One region of the Erwinia magellanica genome, then DNA from elsewhere that is predicted to be linked to it. Evidence: predicted binding sites of a transcription regulator. Region 1 holds the regulator's gene; the other holds the start of a gene.

Region 1 (10,713 bases):
CAACTATTGCCGCGTGATGGAAGAAGCGGCGCGCTGTTCAGGTTTTGATAACTTCGGTTTACATTACGGCAAGCAGTTTAAACCGCAGTCATTAGGTCTGATCGGCTACGTGGGCCTCTGTTCAGATACGCTGGAGCAGGCGTTACATAACGTGGTTAATGCTTTTCCCTGGCATCAGCACGACACGCTGACCCGTCTGGCAGACAGAGGCGACTGCTGGCGACTCGATTATCAGGTGCGTCACGGCGCTATTCTCTGTCGGCGTCAGGATGCTGAGCTGACGCTGGGCATGTTTATGAATCTGATCCGCCACGTTACCGGAAAAAACTGGGCGCCGCGCGAAGTGCATTTTGAACACCCGCGACCTTCTCAGTGGCATGAACACTGCAAAGTCTTTGATGCGCCCGTTTATTTTGATCAACCTTTTAATTCGCTGGTTATCCCTAAACGCGATCTGATGCGGGCCATGCCGGAGAGCGATCCTGTGCTGCTGAGGGTGATGCAGGATGCCATTCGTCGCCTGAACAGCACCCCCTCACAGCAAAATATCGTCGATCAGGCGCGCGCTCAGGTTCATCTGGCGCTGCTGAAAGGTGAACCTGTACTGGAAGAGGTAGCGGAGAAAATGGGGCTGTCGAGCTGGTCACTGCAACGCCGTCTGCGCGACGAGAACCTGAGTTTTACCGCGCTGGTGGATAAAGTTCGCTGCGAGATGGCGACACACTATCTGCAACAGCGCCAGCTATCGATCTCTGAAATGGCGCTGCTGCTGGGCTATTCAGAAGTCAGCGCTTTTTCACGCGCTTTCCGCCGCTGGTTTGGCATCAGTCCGCGGCAGTGGCGTCAGGATGAAAAAGCCGGTTAACCGGCTGGTTTGAAAATCAGCACCATAGTTTTTGGGATGCTTTGTGGCGGCGGTGGCAAATTTTCTGCCGAGCTGACCACGCTCCAGGCTTTTTTGCACAGCAGTTCGTCGCCTGCGGTGCTCAGCACATCGTAGCGCCCCTTTTCGTTGTAACGAATGGTCAGGCTGCATTCGCGCCCCGCATACTGCTTTGCACCGTAAAAATTGCGCTGAATGCCGTACTGCAATTCAGAGAGATAAATACAGTCAGAATGGCTGACTCCTGCTTCTGGCTTGACGCAAACTTTTTCCGCGTAGGCCCGCATCTCTCCCTCCCCGGCGGGAGGCGGCTTAGGGTGATCGCCTGCGTCTGGCGTCTGACAGCCGGCAAGAGCCAGTAGCAGCACGCCTGTCCCGCCTCTGAACAGCCTCTTTATCCTTTTACCTGAACGCATTTTATTATCCAAATTACTAAAGATTATTTAATGTCAGCCGATAGTTTACTGAGTTAGCTTCTCGCTGACAGATTATTCCAGCACTCACCGGCTATTTATCGATCGCCCCTATTGCCATTGAGCAGTTGCCATAATAGAACAAATTACTTAGTAACGGAAATAAACTATATTTTCGGGCCGGATAAATGAAGAAGTTAATAACAAGAAGTTTGTTTTATTTCTGCTGCTGGGTTTGCGGGCTGCCGAAAATTTGAAATGGGTGCGGAATTGTTTTTACTTTATTCATGGATAAGAAATGAAAAGCCATTATCACCTTGTTGCTTTGACGTTACTCAGCAGCGCTGTTCTCAGCGGCTGCGCCACCGAATCTTCCCGCGCTATAGAGGCTCCGCAGGTCACTGCCGCCAGCCAGCCTGCTTATCAGGGCGTAAAAAGCCCGATCGCCGTAGGCAAGTTTGATAACCGCTCCTCCTATATGAACGGTATTTTCTCCGATGGCGTGGATCGTCTGGGCAATCAGTCTAAAACCATTCTTATTACCCATCTGCAACAGACCGGCCGCTTTAACGTACTGGACCGCGCTAACCTTGAGGAACTCAAGGCGGAAGCGGGCTACAAAGGCAGCGCACAGTCCATTAAAGGCGCCAACTACGTGGTTACCGGCGACATCACCGAGTTTGGTCGTAAAGAGACAGGCGACCAGCAGCTGTGGGGGATCCTGGGTCGCGGAAAAACGCAGGTTGCTTACGCCAAAGTGAACCTGAATATTGTCGATGTCACCACCTCTGAAGTGGTTTATTCGGTTCAGGGTGCAGGGGAATATGCGCTTTCTAACCGTGAAGTGATCGGTTTCGGCGGCACCGCCAGCTACGACTCCACGCTGAATGGCAAAGTAATGGATCTGGCAATCCGCGAAGCGGTAAATCATCTGGTCAGCGGAATTGAATCTGGCGCCTGGCGTGCGGTTAAATAAGAGAGGGAGAAAGAAATGCGCGTTTTAAAATATACTCTGACAGCGGCGACGGCGCTGTTATTGACGGCCTGTGCCGGAAAACCCACTACCACCTATTACTGGGGGGATTACCAGTCCTCTCTATACAGCTATTACAACCATACGGCAGCGCCGGAAAAAGAGATTGAAACGCTGAGCGCTGTTATTCAGCAGGCGCACGCCAAAAATAAACCCGTGGCGCCAGGGCTGCATGCCCAGCTGGGGTTACTCTATGTGGATACCGGCCATCCCGATCTCGCTTTCCAGCAGTTTACCGCTGAAAAAACCGCTTTTCCTGAATCCGCTGGCTATATGGATTTCCTGATGCGTAACAAGCAAGGAGCACAACAATGAAGAAAATCTTAGCAATTGCCGCCCTGCTGGCGGTGGTTACGCTTACCGGCTGCGCCAAAAAAAAGCCTTATGACTACTCTGCTTTCCGCGAAAGCAAACCCGCTTCCATTCTGGTGCTGCCTGCTGAAAACCACACGCCCGATATCAAAGCCGCACACAGTTTTGCCTCGCTGGTAACCCGGCCGCTGGCAGAGTCAGGCTACTATGTTTTCCCGGTAGCGGTGGTAGAAGAGACCTTTAAGCAGAACGGCCTGGACAACGCCACGGATATCCGCTCCGTGAGTGCGGCAAAGCTTCGCAGCATCTTTAATGCGGACGCGGCACTCTATATCGATATCACCGATTACGGCACAAAATATATTGTGATCGACAGCGTGACGCGGGTGACGGCAACCGCCAGACTGGTGGATCTTCGCACCGGCAAGCAGATCTGGAGTGGCCTGGCCACCGCTGCGAACAACGAGCAAAATAATGGTAATCAGGGCGTCATTGGCATGCTGATCACCGCTGCGGTGAAGCAGATTGCCAATAATGTCAGCGACGGCGCGCACGATATTGCCGTAGTGACCAGCAACAGATTGCTGACGGCTAACACTAACGGCGGCATCCTGCCCGGCCCGCGTGCCAAAGCAGCAAAAATCTGATCCGCAGGGCGCCTTAACGGCGCCCTTATTACTCTTTAGCAGGCGAAGCCTTCAACAAGATGCTGGCCAACGGCCTGTGGCCCAGTGAAGGCTGCGGGGGCTGAAAACGGCGAGCCACTCTGCCGGTTTATCCTGCTTACGCCGTTGGCGTCTCCAGCTTGCTGTAACCCAGTCCGTTAACTTTTCTGACCCTGATTTGCACCGGGATGCGTTCTTTCATCGCTTCAACGTGGCTGATCACGCCAATGGTTTTACCGCTGGCATTGAGCGCATCCAGCGCATCCAGCGCACTGTCGAGCGTGTCGGCATCCAGCGTGCCGAAACCCTCATCCAGAAACAGCGATTCTATCCGGGTTTTATGGCTGACCAGATCGGAGAGCGCCAGGGCAAGCGCCAGGCTCACCAGGAAGCTTTCGCCGCCGGAAAGAGTACGGGTATCGCGCAGCGAATCTGCCTGCCAGGTATCGACGACCTGAAGCTCCAGCGCCTCCTGTGATTTCCGCTGCAACAGGTAACGGCCATGCAGGCGGTTAAGCTGGTTGTTCGCCAGCCAGACCAGATGATCCAGCGTCAGCCCCTGCGCGAATTTACGGAACTTATCGCCGTCGCGCGAGCCAATCAGCTGGTTCAGGTAGCCCCACTCTTCAACCTGTTTTTCATTTTCAGCTATCTGAGCCAGCAGATCCTGCTGCTGCTGACGGCGGGCGGCATCGCTGTTGAGCTGCTGGCGCGTTTCACCCTGTTGACGGGCATTTTCCCGCAGCTGCTGCGACAGGCTGGCAACAACTTCACCCAATCCCTCTGCCTCTTCCGGCATATCCTCTGGTTTTGCCCGCAGGAGGTTTTCCAGCGTCTGTTGCGCCTGGCGCAGCAGCACAGCCGTTTGCTGACGCCGCTGATCATGCTCTTTTTGTAACGCCCGCAGCCGTAGCATCTGTTGCTCATCAAGCAGCGCTCCGATAAAGGCCGCTTCATCCGGGAAGGGGCTGGCTGACAGCGCTTCGGTTAGGGCGTGCTCAGCTCTCTTCAGACGTTGAGACAGCACGACAGCGTGTTCATTCAGTGAATTATGCTGTCCGTTCAGGGTATTTAACTGGTTCTGTAGCGTCTGCCACTGCTTAAGGCAGGTTTCGCTGCGCTCTGCGTACTGTTTTGAGTCGGCGCGGAGCTGTTGCTGAACCTCCACGGTGGCCCGTTCGCCAAACAGCGTAAGGCGTTCTTCCCTGAGTTTTTCCAGCGATTCGCGATCGGTTTTAAGGCGCTGTTCCAGCAGCGTCAGTCGGCTCTGTTCGCTGGCTATCTCTTCCGTCAGCGCCTGCTGCTGGGTGACCAGCGTGGTGAGCTGAGGAAGGAGGTCAGTTAGCGCCTGCTCTGTCTGTAACCATTGCTGCCACTCATTTTCACGATCTGCAAGCCACGTCTCCTGCTGGCCTGGTTGCGGCAACGCTAAACCTGCTTCATTGAGAGAGGCCTGCAACAGGTTGCGCTGCTGGTTAACGCTCTGCTGCTCCTGTGCCAGCAGGCTCTCCTGCTCTTCCAGTGCCTGTTGCGCAGTAAGCAGTTGCTGACCCATCAGCTGTTGCTGCTGCTGCAAAGTCAGCAACGCATTCTGCTGTTGCGTAACAGCGTCTTTGTGCTGTTGCAGCTCGCGCGCGCTTTGCTGCATCCTTTGCAGGATGGATTGCTGTTCTGTTTCCAGCCGCTCCTGTTCTGCCAGCCACGCCTGCACTTGTTCAGCCTGTTCTGGCGTCAGCGTAAGGGAGAGGGCGGAGATAACCGTCTGCCACTGCGCGCGCAACTGCGCGGCTTCCCGTTGATCCTCTTCCGCCGCCTGCTGCTCTTTTTCCGCCAGCGCGAGCAGGTTTTTCAACTGTTCGCGCTTCGCCGTGCCCCGATCTTTTAGCTGCTCAACCTCGCTTTTCAGCCTGGCCAGACGCTGCTGGTTTTCAGAGGGTTCAAGCGCCTGATAATCGGCCACTGCCGGATGTTCGCAGGAGCCGCAAAGCGGACAGGGCTGTCCCGCTTCAAGCAGGGCACGCTGCTGCTCCAGGCTGGCTATCCGCTTCTCCAGTTCACAGCGCTTCTCCAGATCCTGAAGATGCTGATACTTCTCTTTCCAGCTGCTGCGCAGCGCTTCCAGCTCTAGCGTTTCCTGCTGTTGCCGTTTCAGGCTCTCTTGCTGGCCTGCCTGGTGGCGTGCCAGGCGGGCCGCCAGCTGTTGCCACTGCGCAGAGAGCAGAGCCAGCTGTTGCCGTTGTGATCGCTGCTGGTTGAGCCGTGCCAGCGACTGTTCCAGCTCACTTTCGGCATGCTGCTGCCGCTGCGCGGCGGCGCTCTTTTCAGCTTCGGTGAGGCGGGCCTGGGCCTGTTCCAGCAGCTGTTGCTGCGGTCTGGCCTGTTGCTCTGCCTGCTGAAGCTCTTGCCGGAGCTGAAGAACGGCTTTTCGCTGCTCATCCGTGCGCGTCTGCCGGGCTTTCAGCGCCTGTTCACTCTGCTGCTGCTGTTCAAAGCGAACACGCCACAGCGGCAGAGATTCTCCCCAGCGGGCAAAGTGCGGATGCTTTTGCTGCCATTCGCGGTTGAGCTGCTGCTGTGCCTGCTTATCACTCTGCGCCTGCTGGTTTTGTTGCAGCGTGGCCTGACGGCGGTTGAGGGATTGTTGGTACTCACTTACTTCTTTAGCAAGCCCCTCTGTTTGCTGGTTTAGCGAGGCGATGCGGTTATCCAGCGGCAGGATCGTATCGGCAATCAGCGTCTCCTGTTGCAGGCGATAAGCCTCATGCTGTTGACGCGCTTCATCGGCGGCCTTGAGCTGTTGTGTACACTCTTCAAGCTGTTGTTGCGCCAGAGCTTTTTGCTGCGAAAGCTGCTGTTGCTGGCTGTTCAGCTCGTGCCACTCCTGCTGATACTGCTCGCGCTGCTGCCAGAGCGGGCGTAACTTTTCCGCTGGTTCTGCCTGGGTAAGACGGGCCAGCTCCGTGCCATCCTGCTGCCAGGCAATTTCTGCCTGCTGGCTGGCGTGCTCCGCTTCTTTAACCGCCTGTAAGGCAGCGTGATGCTGCTGCTGCCACTGCCATAAAAAATGGTGTCGCTGGTGTTGGGAAGTAAGCGCCTGCTCCGCTGTTACAAGCTCTTCCAGGCGGGTTGTGAGGAGTAAAAGCTGTTCATCTTCCAGCAGCGCCATCCCGCTGGCCTGCGCGCGCAGGGTATCCAGCGCCGCTTTCGCCGTTTTATGGCGTTCAAACACGCTGGCAGAGAGACGGCCATAAATTTCGGTGCCGGTCAGCTCTTCAAGCAGCTCCGCGCGGCTGTTGGCGTCAGCGTTCAGAAACGCCGCAAACTCGCCCTGTGACAGCATCATCGACTTGGTAAAGCGCTCAAAATCCAGGCCGGTCAGGGCGGTCAGCATCTCCAGCTTATCTTTGACCTTATCGGCAACGATTTTATTGTCTTCGCAGCGGGCCAGCTCCACGCGGGGAGCCTGCAAGTTACCCTCTACGGCGCCACGCGCCCGGTTCTGGCTCCAGAATGCCCGCCAGGCCACCCCTTTGACCTCAAATTCCACCTCTGCCAGACATTCGGAAGTATCACGCGTCATCAGATCGTTCTGCGTCTGGGAGAGCTTACCCAGCCTGGAGGTTTCGTGATAAAGCGCCAGACAGATGGCGTCGAGCAGCGTAGTTTTGCCCGCGCCCGTCGGCCCGGTAATGGCAAACAGGCCGTTGCTGGCAAAAGGTTCAGCAGTGAAATCGATCTTCCACTCCCCCTTGAGGGAGTTGAGATTTTTAAACCGCAGCGTCAGGATCTTCATGCCTGCTCCTCGTCATCAATCTCAGTCAGCGTCTGTTTAAACAGCGTGGTGGCACGAGCCAGCCGCTCCGGCTCTTCATGCTCCTCAAGGGCCAGCCGACGACTGAACACCTCCTGCACGCTAAGCTCGCTGAGCGTCTCATTATTCTGCCGGTTGATGACCTGATCGCGCTGCTCCCGGCTGCGTCGCAGTAACACCACTTCCACAGGTAGCTTCTCCGTCAGTTCCTGAATACGACGCTGGAGATCGTTCAGCCAGGCATGGGTAGAAATTTCGATATCAAGCCACACGGTTTTGCCATCTTCACGCGGGAGGATAGCCGCAAGCTGCTGCTCAATCTCTTCCAGCGAACCTTTAATCATCTGCATGGGCTGAAATAGCGGGATCGGCAGCGTTTCAACCTTACTGAGCCTGCCGTCAGCAAAATCGACCAGGAAGACGCTTTTCTCCTTGCCCAGCTCATCAAAGCTGAGCGGAATAGGGGAGCCGCTGTAGCGGATATGGTCGCTATTGGCGATGCGCTGCGCACGATGGATATGCCCCAGCGCAATATAGTCTGCTGGCGGAAAAGCCTGAGCCGGAAAAGCATCAAGCGTGCCGATGTAAATGTCCCTCACCGCGTCACTTTTGGTGACGCCGACGGTCGTTAAATGGCCGGTGGCGATGATGGGGAGCGGCAGATTATGGCGTTCACGCACTTCCAGCGCCGCCTGCCAGCAGCGCTGGTAGTGCTGGGTTATCGCTTCCAGCAGCGTCAGCTGTTTCTCCCGGCCTGACTGGCCCGCCTTGCTGAGGGTAATATCGCGAGGGCGCAGGAAAGGGATAGCACAGAGCAGCGCGCCAGGTTTACCTTCGCGCGTGTTCAGCATCAGCACCTGTTGCGCAGGATCGTCGCTGGCTGCGGCAATGACCCTGGTATTCAGACAGGCAAGCAGCTCGCGAGATTCGTTCAGCGTGGCCACAGAGTCATGATTTCCACCCAGTACCACCAGCTCACAGCGGGTTTGCTGTAGCTTCACAACAAAACGGTTGTAGAGTTCACGCGCATAGCTGGGCGGCGCTCCCGTATCGAAGATATCACCCGCCACGATAATGGCATCTACCTGCTTTTCCACCGCCTGTTCCAGCAGCCAGTCAATAAAAGCCTGATGTTCCGCAGCACGGCTTTTGGTGTAAAAGAACTGGCCCAGGTGCCAGTCTGACGTGTGGAGTATTCGCATGGGGTCCCTCTGAGGCGTAAAGCAGTGCCGACGATTATAAACAGCCAGAGGCAAAACCCCAGACACATTGACCACTACCTTCATAAAAGTGTTATAAATCGGTGGGCTGGGGTCAGTTTTGTTCATAAAACTGTCATAAAACTGACGCATAATGGCGCCGCATATCCAGTGGCATTCCGTCACAGTAGCAGGAGCAATAATGGCTAAGCGCATTCTGGTAGTCGAAGATGAAGCCCCAATCCGTGAGATGTTGTGTTTCGTGCTGGAGCAAAATGACTATCAACCCATAGAAGCGGAAGATTATGACAGTGCGGTCAGTATGCTCATCGAACCCTGGCCTGATTTGATCCTGCTGGACTGGATGCTACCGGGGGGATCGGGCATTCAGTTTATCAAGCACCTGAAGCGTGAAGCGATGACCAGGGATATCCCGGTGATGATGCTCACGGCGCGCGGCGAAGAAGAAGATCGCGTTCGCGGTCTGGAAGTGGGTGCTGACGACTATATTACCAAGCCATTTTCGCCGAAAGAGCTGGTGGCGCGAATTAAAGCAGTGATGCGCCGCATCTCGCCAATGGCGGTGGAGGAGGTTATTGAGATGCAGGGATTGAGCCTGGATCCCTCTTCACACCGCGTGATGTCCGAGACTCAGCCGCTGGAAATGGGGCCAACGGAGTATAAGCTGCTGCACTTCTTTATGACGCACCCGGAGCGGGTCTACAGCCGTGAGCAGTTGCTTAATCATGTGTGGGGCACTAACGTGTACGTCGAAGATCGTACCGTTGACGTTCATATTCGCCGCCTACGCAAGGCGCTGGAACTGACCGGGCACGATCGCATGGTGCAGACGGTTCGCGGAACAGGTTACCGTTTCTCTGCACGTTACTGATCGTTCGCACTGGAGCCTCTACCGTGTTGGAACGCCTCTCCTGGAAGAGACTGCTGCTGGAGCTGGTACTGGCCTGCCTGCCCGCCCTGATTTTGGGGCTGCTGGTCGGCTACCTGCCCTGGCTGCTGCTGATCGCCGTGTTGGCCGTACTGGGCTGGCACTTCGCTAATTTACTCCGTTTATCCCACTGGCTCTGGATCGATCGCAGCATGACGCCACCGGCCGGTCGCGGCAGTTGGGAGCCTCTCTTTTATGGCCTTTACCAGATGCAGGCGAGAAATCGTCGGCGTCGGCGCGAGCTTGGCCACCTGATTAAGCGTTTTCGTAGCGGAGCGGAGTCCCTGCCCGATGCCGTGGTACTTACCACAGAAGAGGGAACCATCTTCTGGTGCAACGGCCTGGCGCAGCAGATGCTGGGGCTGCGCTGGCCGGAGGATAACGGTCAGAACATCCTTAACCTGCTTCGTTACCCCGAATTCACCCGCTACCTCCGCCAGCGGGATTTTTCCCGGCCATTGACCCTGGTGCATAACAGCCATCGCCAACTTGAATTCCGCGTAATGCCCTATTCAGAAGGACAGTGGTTGCTGGTGGCGCGTGACGTGACGCAGATGCATCAATTGGAAGGCGCCCGCCGTAACTTTTTCGCTAACGTCAGCCATGAACTGCGTACGCCGTTAACGGTGCTACAGGGTTATCTGGAGATGATGAATGATTCCGGAATGGAAGGGCCGCTGCGGGATAAAGCGCTGCATACAATGCAGGAGCAGACCCGCCGTATGGATGGTCTGGTGAAACAGCTGCTGACGCTGTCACGCATTGAAGCCGCGCCAGCGCTCGATCTCCAGGAAAAAGTCGAGGTGCCGTTAATGCTGAAGCTGTTACAGCGTGAAGCGGAAACTTTGAGTCAGGGGCGGCACGAAATCCATTTCCACAGCGACCAGCATCTGCGGGTATTCGGCAACGAAGAGCAGTTGCGAAGCGCCATCTCCAACCTCGTTTATAACTCGGTTAACCATACGCCGCCCGGTACGCGCATTGATATCAGCTGGCAGGAAACCGCGCAGGGGGCGCTGTTTAAGGTGAAGGATAATGGTCCCGGCATTTCACCTGAGCATATTCCCCGCCTGACGGAACGTTTCTATCGCGTGGATAAAGCGCGCTCCAGACAGACCGGTGGAAGTGGACTGGGTCTGGCGATAGTGAAGCATGCGTTGAGTCACCATAATGCGCGTCTGGATATCACCAGCGAGCCGGGCGTGGCGACCTGTTTCAGCTTCATCCTGCCGCCAAGGTTGATTGTCAGCCGCGAGTTGGCACAGAATGCGATTCGTTGATCGAACCGGATACCTGAGATGAAAAAGCTTTTTCTGCTCGCCCTGACCTGTTTCAGCCTGATGGCGCAGGCCAAAGAGGGGATGCTGGCCGGGAATCTGACCAGCGTCGGCTCCGATACGCTCGGCAATCTGATGACGCTGTGGGGCGAGAGTTTCAACCAACACTAT
Region 2 (10,713 bases), on a different contig from region 1:
TCATCTTTGCCATGGACCAGGTCAACGTGCAGGCCCTGAACCGGCAGCGTGCGGATGGTGTCAATGTTGGTACCGACGCTTTCAAAATAGGTGGTCAGCAGCAGCTTTGTGGTGCCCTGAAGCGCTTCATAAGCTGGCTTAAAGGCATTCAGCCACTCTTGAGGCAGTTCCAGAACCAGCGCAGGCTCATCAATCTGTACCCAGTCGATACCGCGCTTCGCCAGCTCAGCCAGCACCTGCTGATAGACCGGCAGAATATCGTTCAGCAGGCTCAGACGGTCAAACTGTTCACCTTTTACTTTACCCAGCCACAGATAGGTTACCGGCCCAAGCAGCACAGGTTTCACCTTATGTCCCAGCGCCAGCGCTTCGTCCACCTCTTCCAGGATCTCTCTCCAGCTCAGCTTAAACTGCTGCCCTTTGGTGAATTCCGGCACCATATAGTGATAGTTGGTGTTGAACCATTTTGTCATCTCGGCTGCGGCTGCGGGTTCGCCGGTTGGCGCGCGGCCACGGCCCAGGCGGAACAGGGTATCCAGGTCGACCGAGCCATCTTTATTTTGATGGCGGGCCGGAACATTGCCCAGCAGCAGGCTGGTGGTCAGAACGTGATCGTACCAGGCGAAGTCTCCTACGGGCACCAAATCCACACCTGCCTGCTTCTGCTGCTGCCAGTGACGGGCACGTAGTTCACGCCCCACAGCCAGTAGTTCTTCCTGAGAAAGGGTGCCTGCCCAGTAGCTTTCCTGGGCCTTTTTCAGTTCGCGACGCAGGCCGACGCGGGGAAATCCGAGTGTATGATTCAGAATGGTCATCAGTTCTCTCCTCAGTTGCTGCCCGTTGACGTTGCAAGCAGGCTTTTAGACGTCCAGATGTTTACACATCTATAATCCGCAGGTACTGTAGTAACCACAAGCGCAAATTGTTCACTGTCGTTGTGAAGGACTCTCATGATCGAACTTAAACACCTGCGAACGCTACAGGCGCTGCGGACGACTGGTTCGCTGGCAGCAGCAGCAGCCCAGCTACATCAAACGCAGTCGGCGTTATCTCATCAGTTCAGCGACCTGGAACAGCGTCTGGGCTTCCGTCTTTTCGTGCGCAAGAGCCAGCCGTTACGCTTCACGCCACAGGGTGAAATCCTGTTGCAGCTGGCCGAGCAGGTGCTGCCGCAAATTCAGCAGGCACTACAGGCTTGTCACGAGCCGCACCAGACTACGCTGCGAATCGCCATTGAGTGCCACAGCTGCATCCAGTGGCTGACGCCGGCGCTGAACAATTTCCGCCAGAGCTGGCCACAGGTGGTGATGGATTTCAAATCGGGGGTAACGTTTGACCCACAACCAGCCCTGCAACAGGGTGAGCTGGATCTGGTTCTTACTTCGGATATTCTGCCGCGTAGCGGGCTGTTCTATTCGCCAATGTTTGATTTTGAAGTCAGGCTCGTGCTGGCGCCGGACCATGCTCTGGCGAAGATTGAGCATATTTCCCCTGAGGATTTGGCAAACGAAGTGTTGATGATTTATCCGGTTCAGCGCCAGCGTCTGGATATCTGGCGGCACTTTTTACAGCCTGCGGGCGTCAGCCCGGCGCTGAAAAGCGTCGATAATACGCTGCTGTTAATCCAGATGGTGTCGGCAGGCATGGGCATTGCCGCGCTGCCTCACTGGGTGGTAGAGAGCTTTGAACATCAGGGAGTGGTGACTACCAAAGCATTGGGTGAAGGACTATGGAGCCGCCTTTATGCCGCAGTACGTGATGGCGAGCAGCGCCAGCCGGTTACCGAGGCTTTTATCCACTCTGCCCGCCAGCATGCCTGCGATCATTTACCGCGCGTGAAGGATGCTTCCCAACCGGGGATGCCCCTGCCTGGTACGCTGGCTCACTCCTGATTTATCTCCCCCGCTTAATCTCTGGCGGGTTTTCCTGCATCAGGGGCCATTTGTCTCTATAATGCGCCCAACAGACTTTGATCCCTGATGAGATTTTTATGACGAATAATGATGTTCTGCGCAGCGTGCGCTATATGCTGAATTTAAGCGATGCCCAGGTCGTGGCGATTCTGGCGCTGGCAGAAACCGAGGTCAGCGAAGCGGAAGTGCACAGTTTCCTGAAAAAAGAGGATGAGCCAGGCTACCGCGACTGCCCGGATGTGATTATGGGCTACTTCCTGAACGGCCTGATTTTCCAGCGTCGTGGCAAGAGCGAAGAGGCCCCTGCTCCCTCTATCGAACGCAAAATGACTAACAACATCATCATGAAGAAACTGCGTGTCGCGTTTGATCTGAAAACCACTGATATTCTTGAGATCCTCAAGCTGGCGGACTTTGCCGTGGGTCAGTCTGAGATTGGCGCTATTTTCCGTAAGCCTGGCCATAAAAATTACCGCGAATGCGGTGACCAGATCCTGCGTAACTTCCTTAAAGGGCTGACCATGAAGGTTCGTCCTGCTGTAAAAGCCAAATAACCTGTAAAGGGCAGCACTCAGCTGCCCTTTATCTTTTCTGGCAGCAATTACCCCGACTGCCTGCCTTTGATTATCCAGTGTCGGTGGACGAGCAGAGAAGCAAAAATCACTGCCGCGCCAATGATAAAGCTTGGCCAGTGCGGTTGCTGCTGCCAGATTGCCAGGTTGACCAACAGGCCTGCCGGCACATGCATATTGTTCATAATGCCCAATGTCCCGGCATCAACCTGCGTAGCGCCGTAGTTCCACATGAAATAGCCTAATCCTGAAGCGACAATGCCCAGCCAGATCAGAATGCCCCATTGCAGAGAAGTCTCAGGCAGCTTTTGCGGATTCCCCCACAGGAACCAGGCCAGCACCGCGATTAACGCCGCCCCAAGGTAGAACCAGGAAAAGGCCGTATGCTGTGGCATCGGACGAATTTCCTGTAAGCGTTTATAACCCACCATGCCGACAGCAAAAATGATATTTGCCAGCTGTACCAGCAACAGGCCGAACCAGAAATGTTCGCTCACCTTGTCATAACGGATAATGGCTGCACCGCCCACTGCCAGCAAGGCGCTCAGTGCATATCCCCAGCGAACGCCACGCCCTTTCAGAAGATCGTAAATCAGCGTGACATAGAGCGGCGTCATCACGGTAAACAGCAGAAATTCTGACACGCTGAGGTAGAGATAGGCCTGGAAACTCACTAGGTACATCACGCCGAGCTGTAAAGCGCCGACGCCCATATAGAGCAGCAGCGTTGAAGGCCGATAGCCTTTCCAGCGCAAAAAAGGGAGGAACACCACGGCGGCCAGCAGCAGGCGAACCAGGACGGAAAACACGCTGTCTACCTGCCCGGCCAGGTATTCACCTATCAGGCTGAAAGAAAATGCCCACAAGATTGTGGTGACAATCAGTAACGTCACAATAAAAACTCTGCAATGAAAAGTGGCGGTAGTGTAGCGAAATGCGCTAAGTCACAGGAAATTATTTGGTTTACATCTGAACACTTAAAACACACCTCATGCTCTTGCAAAAAAATGTTCGCTAACGAAAGTGCCTTGCTTAACGCTGCACGAATTGCGCTTTTTATCACTTTTCCTTTCAACAGCCAGACATGTTTTGTCGTGCCAATTCACAAATACAGTTTTTTTGTCATAAAAATGTAACATTTGAGTCTTTCTTCACAGTCTGCTGAGCGTTTTACGCCTATTCTGTGCGCGAAAAGGAACATTTTACCCCTGTTCAGGGGCAATCCTTTTTGTACGACGCGCCACGCGGCGCTAAAAAAGAGAATAAACCGCCCATCGGAGGCTCCTATGTTAAGTATTTTTAAGCCAGCCCCTCATCAACCTCGCGTGGAGGCCGGCAAGGTAGATCCGCTTTACCGCAAGCTGCGCTGGCAAATTTTCCTGGGGATTTTCTTCGGTTATGCTGCCTATTATCTGGTGCGCAAAAACTTTGCTCTTGCCATGCCCTATCTGATTGAACAGGGTTTTTCCCGTGGCGATCTCGGGTTTGCGCTCTCAGGCATCTCTATCGCCTACGGCTTTTCTAAATTTATTATGGGATCGGTCTCTGACCGCTCTAACCCAAGACTCTTTCTGCCTGCCGGATTGATTCTGGCCGCTGCGGTCATGCTCTTTATGGGATTCGTTCCCTGGGCAACCTCCAGCATTATGGTGATGTTCGTGCTGCTGTTTTTATGCGGCTGGTTTCAGGGAATGGGATGGCCTCCCTGTGGCCGAACCATGGTGCACTGGTGGTCGCAAAAAGAGCGCGGCAGAGTGGTTTCCGTCTGGAACTGTGCGCACAACGTAGGGGGTGGCATTCCTCCTTTGCTGTTCCTGCTGGGCATGGCGTGGTTTAACGACTGGAAAGCGGCGCTCTATATGCCAGCCTTTGGTGCCATCGTGATTGCCCTCTTCGCCTTTGCCATGATGCGCGATACACCGCAATCCTGTGGCCTGCCGCCGATTGAAGATTACAAAAATGATTATCCGCCGGACTATGATGAAAAACATGAAGAAGAGCTGACCGCTAAGCAGATCTTTATGCAATATATTTTGCCGAATAAATTGCTGTGGTATATCGCGCTGGCGAACGTGTTTGTCTATCTGCTGCGTTACGGCATTCTTGACTGGTCACCGACCTACCTGAAAGAAGTGAAGCATTTCGCGCTGGATAAATCCTCCTGGGCTTACTTTTTCTACGAATATGCAGGGATCCCCGGCACGCTGCTTTGTGGCTGGATGTCTGACAAAGTCTTCAAAGGCAACCGTGGTGCCACCGGCGTATTCTTTATGGTGTTGGTCACCATTGCCACCGTGGTCTACTGGATGAACCCGGCAGGCAATCCCGGCGTTGATATGGCTTGTATGATCGTAATCGGCTTCCTGATTTATGGGCCTGTGATGCTGATCGGCCTGCATGCGTTAGAGCTGGCGCCTAAAAAAGCGGCCGGGACAGCGGCAGGGTTTACCGGCCTGTTTGGTTACCTGGGTGGCTCTGTGGCAGCCAGCGCTATCGTCGGCTACACCGTAGACTTTTTCGGTTGGGACGGCGGCTTTATCATCATGATTGGCGGGTGTGTACTGGCCGTGCTGTTGCTGGTGCTGACCATGCTCAGTGAAAACAAGCATAAACAGCAGATGAAGCAGGCGGAATAACAGGAGAGTCCATGTCAGTTAAAACACTCGTGGCCACGATATTAATGGCCTCTTCACTCTGCGCGATGGCTGAGCCGGACAAAATTGTTATTGCCCACCGGGGAGCCAGCGGCTATTTGCCGGAGCATACGCTTCCGGCAAAGGCGATGGCCTATGCCCAGGGAGCCGATTTTCTGGAGCAGGATTTGGTCATGACCAAAGATGACCGGTTAGTGGTGCTGCACGATCATTACCTTGATCGTGTGACTGACGTTGCCGACCGTTATCCCGCTCGTGCCAGAAAGGATGGACGTTACTACGCTATCGACTTCACGCTGGCAGAGATCAAAGGACTGAAATTCACGGAAGGTTTTACCGTGGAAAACGGCAGGAAAAAGCAGACTTTTCCAAAACGCTTCCCTCTGGGGAAATCTGATTTCCGCATTCATACCTTTGAGGAGGAGATCGAATTCATTCAGGGGCTGAATTACTCTACAGGTAAGAACATCGGGATTTACACTGAGATTAAAGCCCCCTGGTTTCATCGCCAGGAGGGCAAAGATATCTCGGCTAAGGTGCTTGATGTCCTGAAAAAGTATGGTTACAGCGATAAAAAAGATCCTGTTTACCTTCAGTGTTTTGATTATAACGAAGTGAAGCGGATCAAAACGGAGCTGGAGCCACAGCGAGGAATGGATCTCAAACTGGTTCAGTTAATCACTGAAACTGACTCAAAAGAGACGCAGGAGCAGCAGAATGGCAAATGGGTGAACTACAGCTACGACTGGATGTTCAAACCCGGCGCTATGAAGCAAGTGGCTGAGTACGCGGATGGGATCGGTCCGGACTACCATATGCTGGTAGAGGCGACTTCGACTAAGGGTCATATTCGTCTGACCGCGCTGGTGAAAGAGGCGCACCAGGCCAGAATGGTGGTGCATCCGTACACGGTCCGGGCAGACCAGCTTCCCGACTGGGTAGATAATGTCGATCAGCTCTACGATGTGTTGTACAACCAGGCCAACGTAGAGGGCTTATTCACGGATTTCCCGGATAAAGCGGTTCACTTCCTGCATCAGTAAACTTTTCCGCCCCGGTGCGCCGGGGCGGAAGATTACCGACTACACGTTATAAAGCTTACGCAGATAATGGGGCACAGCGTTATCCGCATTAGACCCAATCACTTCCAGCTCTGGCAGCAGATCTTTCAGACGATGGTGCGAATTGCTCATGATGCACCCCTTGCCCGCCATGGTCAGCATCTCTTTATCATTCATACCGTCGCCAAAGGAGATGCAGTCTTTCAGGCCAAAGCCCAGAGACTGAGCAACGGCGTCCAGTGCATGACCTTTCGAAACCCCACCAGCCATCACTTCCAGACAGGTCGGCAGCGAGAAACTGACGTTAACGCGGTCGCCCCAGCGAGCCACCAGCGCCTCTTCAAGCGGGATCAGCAGCTCAGGCTTACCGCAGGTAAAGAACACCTTGCTGATGCCATCCGTTGCCAGTGAACCCGGCTCATAGATCTGGTAATTGAAGTCAGATTCGCGGAAGAAATCCATCTCTTCAGGACGGTTACGGTTCAGGAACCACTCTTCATCACGGTAGACGTTGGTAAAAATATCCTCATGGCTGTGGTGCAGCGCAAACAGCTCACGGGCAATATCTTCGTCCAGATTGTGGCTGAAGACCAGCTCGCCAGCCGTGTTGTGCACACGCGCACCGTTAGAGGTGATCATAAAAGCGTCAATCCCCAGACTGTCCCGCATTTGAGCCACATCAATGTAGTGACGGCCAGTGGCGAAGATAAAATTCACCCCCTTGCGCGTCATCAGTTGCAGCGTTTCACGGGCAAAGGGAGATAAACGGTGATCCGGCGACAACAGCGTGCCGTCAAGATCGGAAGCAACAATAGGGTACATAAAACCTCTGGTTAGTCTGTTATCGGGCAGTCTGGCTGGCCCGCTACTGAGTCACATCTGAGTAGTGCAAAATTAATGTCTGGAGAAAAACGCCACAATGGCTTCCAGCGCTTCGGCACGCATGCTGTCTTTTTCAAACAAGATCTCATGACGCGCGCCTGCAATTACCTGCGGTTTTCCCCCTTCACAGGGCTGGCCCGCAGCGATCATGGCCTGACAGAAGAGATTCTGGGCCTGGTTATCCACCACTTTGTCCTCACCAGCCTGCAACAGCAGTAGCGGTGTGGAGATCTCCTTTGCCCGGCTGATAATACTCTGCCCGGCCTGCATCCCTTCACGCACCCAATGATAGGTTGGGCCGCCCACGCGCAGGCCGGGGTCATCAGCATAGAAACGCAGGTTGCGCCGGTAGCGTTCACGGCTGTGGGTCAGTTCATTGATGCCAAAGGGCCTGGCACGCCATTTCCCGGTGCCCATGGCGTAACCGTCCCGCAGCGCCGGGCGTTTTTCAGCCCACTCCAGGATGCGGTTCGCCATCCAGACCGGCATGGGAAGAAAGATACCGAACATTGGCGAAGCCAGCACCACCGCGTCAAAAGCCCCAGGCTTTCTTGCCAGCATCAACGCTAAAATTGCCCCGCCCATTGAGTGAGCCAGCGCATAACGGTGTTGGTAGTGGCGGCCAGCAACTTCCTTGAGATAAAGCGTTTCTAAATCGTCAACATAATGGTCAAACGCTTCGACGTGGCCGCGGTGAGAATCCTGCAACAGCCGACCAGAGCGGCCCTGACCACGGTGGTCAATAATGATGATGTCATAGCCGCACTGAAACAGATCATAGGCCAGCTCAGGATATTTCACATAGCTTTCGATCCTTCCCGGACAGAGCAGGATAACTTTATCGTGAAGCGCAGAAGTGAAGCGGACATAGCGTATTGTGACGTTTTCCACGCCGGTGAATTCGCACTCTTCGCGCTGCTGCCAGAAGTCCAGCAGCGGCCCCGTAGCAAAAGCAGCAAACGCTTTTTCACGCGTTGGCCAGCCATTTTTTTGACTTGTCATCGGCTTCAGCCCTTACTCCTTTTTCACCGCCCGGAAGGGATATCTCATTCCGTAGCGCAACCGCAAACAATGACGTATTGTGTCATACTTCTGCGCTATCAGGGAGCGTTACCCATGACCATCGAATGGTGGCTGGCTTATCTTTTAACCACCAGCATCTTAAGTCTTTCCCCCGGTTCCGGGGCGATCAATACCATGAGTACCGGTATCAGCCACGGCTATCGTGGTGCTGTGGCTTCCATTTCCGGCTTGCAGGTTGGCCTTTCGCTGCACATCATGCTGGTGGGCATTGGCTTGGGCGCCCTGTTCTCACAATCTCTGCTGGCTTTTGAGATCCTGAAATGGGCAGGCGCGGCTTATCTGGTCTGGTTGGGCATCCAGCAGTGGCGCTCTGCCGGTGGCATCGATCTTCAGGCGGTGGCCAAAGCTATGCCGCGCAGAAAGCTGTTTAAGCGCGCGGTTCTGGTGAACCTGACTAACCCGAAAAGCATTGTTTTCCTGGCGGCGCTGTTCCCGCAGTTCATCCTTCCCCATCAGCCTCAGGCTGTGCAGTATCTGGTATTGGGAGTGACGACGGTGGTGGTCGATATCATTGTGATGATTGGCTATGCCATGTTGGCTACCCGCATTGCCGGATGGATCAAGGGGCCACGTCAGATGAAATTGCTGAACAGAACGTTTGGCGGAATGTTTATGGCGGTAGGTGCGTTGCTGGCCTCGGCAAGGCGCATTGCCTGACAGTTTCAGGCCGGATCGGTCATCCGGCCTGAAATCTTAGCGTGAAAGGATCAGGTGGATGCCAAAACCGGCAAACAGGACGCCCGCAAAACCATCAATCCATTTTGCCAGACGCTGATAGCCCTGCCGCATCGCTGGCAGCGCAAAGATGCTGGCCACCAGGCTGAACCAGACAAAGGTTTCGCCGACAATCAGTAAAAAGAGTCCCCAGCGTTCCCCTGCGCCAACATTATCCCCGACAAACAGCGAGAACACGCTGCCAAAGTAGATTACCGCTTTGGGGTTTGAGAGGTTAGTCAGAAAGCCTTTCAGGAAAGTTTTGCCCTTTTTCGGCAGCACTACCGCTGCGGCATCTGGTTGTGTGGCCTGTTTGTGCTGCTGACGCGCAGAGCGCAGCATCTGCCAGCCCATCCACAACAGGTAAAGCCCGCCGCCAACCATGATCAGCTGATGCAGCCAGGCCATCTGTTGCAGGATCAGGTTCAGCCCCATCAGCGCCACGCCCGCCCAGATAACAATGCCCAGAGTAATTCCGGTAACGCCCAGCATCGCTTCCTTTCTGGAGCGGCTGACTGCGGTTTGCGATACAAAAAAGAAGTCCGGCCCCGGACTCATCAAAGCGACAAAATGAACCAGTGCCACCGTCAGGAATAACATCATCTTCTCTTCTCCTTTGACTCACTATCCAGGGAAACTACTCTTCATCATCAATATGCTCTTTAATCATCACCAGGAAGGGCTTTCCGAACCGTTCCAGTTTCCTCTGACCTACGCCGTTAATACTCAGCATCTCGGAGGCGGTAATTGGCAGCTGTTCAGCCATCTCTATCAGCGTGGCGTCGTTAAAGACGACATAAGGAGGAATATTTTCCTCATCGGCAATCGCTTTACGCAGTTTTCGCAGCTTGGCGAACAGCTTGCGGTCATAATTGCCGCCAAAAGATTTTTGGCTGTTATTACGGGGCTTAACGCTGACCAGCCTGGGCACCGCCAGCATCAACGGCGCTTCGCCGCGTAAGATCGGCCGGGCCGCTTCCGTCAGCTGTAACGCAGAGTGCATGGCAATGTTCTGCGTCACCAGCCCAAGGTGGATCAGCTGGCGCAGCACGCTCACCCAGTGTTCGTTGCTCTGATCTTTACCGATACCGTAGACGGGCAATTTATCGTGCTGCATATCGCGGATGCGCTGATTATTCGCTCCACGCAGCACCTCAACGATATAGCCCATACCAAAGCGCTGGCCTACACGGTAAATACCGGATAGCGCTTTCTGCGCTTCCACCAGCCCGTCATAACGACGCGGCGGATCCAGACAGATATCGCAGTTGTCACAAGGCTGCTGACGCCCTTCACCAAAGTAGTTCAACAACACCAGACGACGGCAGGTTTGCGCTTCAGCGAACGCGCCCATCGCATTGAGCTTATGCCGTTCAATATCCTGTAACGGCCCCGGCGCTTTTTCATCCAGACAGCGACGCAGCCAGGCCATATCCGCCGGGTCGTACAGCATCAATGCTTCTGCTGGCAGGCCATCACGACCGGCACGGCCCGTCTCCTGATAGTAGGACTCGATATTACGGGGAATATCGAAGTGCACCACAAAACGCACGTTGGGTTTATTGATGCCCATGCCAAAGGCGACCGTCGCCACGACAATTTGCAGATCGTCACGCTGGAACGCTTCCTGAACCTGCGCGCGATGGGCGTTATCCATTCCGGCATGGTAAGCACCAACGCTCAGCCCACGGCTTTGCAGCCTGGCGGCGGTGTCTTCCACCTTCGCCCGGCTGTTACAATAGATGATGCCGCACTTACCGCGCTGATCCTGCACATAGCGCAGCAGCTGCTCGGTAGGCTTGAATTTTTCCACCAGCGTGTAGCGGATATTGGG

Evidence for each region. Region 1 encodes PhoB, which activates phosphate uptake and scavenging genes when phosphate is short. Its sites were predicted from a motif close to CTGTCATAAAACTGNCNNAT; they were not measured.
Region 2: glpT (glycerol-3-phosphate transporter) is a predicted target of PhoB. The motif match lies at 3,605-3,624, and genes of this name have one in related genera.

Annotation. Positions count from the first base shown of each region.
Region 1 is NZ_JBCHVC010000002.1:138,722-149,434, forward strand. It holds gene qhpR (AraC-like transcriptional regulator QhpR) at 1-865, shown strand, start outside; gene AAH450_RS07710 (cell envelope integrity TolA C-terminal domain-containing protein) at 862-1,251, opposite strand; gene AAH450_RS07715 (CsgG/HfaB family protein) at 1,595-2,272, shown strand; gene AAH450_RS07720 (DUF4810 domain-containing protein) at 2,288-2,644, shown strand; gene AAH450_RS07725 (DUF799 domain-containing protein) at 2,641-3,288, shown strand; gene AAH450_RS07730 (AAA family ATPase) at 3,425-7,099, opposite strand; gene sbcD (exonuclease subunit SbcD) at 7,096-8,319, opposite strand; gene phoB (phosphate response regulator transcription factor PhoB) at 8,519-9,208, shown strand; gene phoR (phosphate regulon sensor histidine kinase PhoR) at 9,232-10,545, shown strand; gene AAH450_RS07750 (PstS family phosphate ABC transporter substrate-binding protein) at 10,564-10,713, shown strand, end outside.
Region 2 is NZ_JBCHVC010000008.1:52,242-62,954, reverse strand. It holds gene metE (5-methyltetrahydropteroyltriglutamate--homocysteine S-methyltransferase) at 1-815, opposite strand, end outside; gene metR (HTH-type transcriptional regulator MetR) at 951-1,892, shown strand; gene AAH450_RS20305 (YehS family protein) at 1,991-2,467, shown strand; gene AAH450_RS20300 (carboxylate/amino acid/amine transporter) at 2,515-3,378, opposite strand; gene glpT (glycerol-3-phosphate transporter) at 3,772-5,121, shown strand; gene glpQ (glycerophosphodiester phosphodiesterase) at 5,133-6,182, shown strand; gene yigL (sugar/pyridoxal phosphate phosphatase YigL) at 6,222-7,022, opposite strand; gene pldB (lysophospholipase L2) at 7,095-8,084, opposite strand; gene rhtB (homoserine/homoserine lactone efflux protein) at 8,199-8,822, shown strand; gene rhtC (threonine export protein RhtC) at 8,859-9,482, opposite strand; gene recQ (ATP-dependent DNA helicase RecQ) at 9,517-10,713, opposite strand, start outside.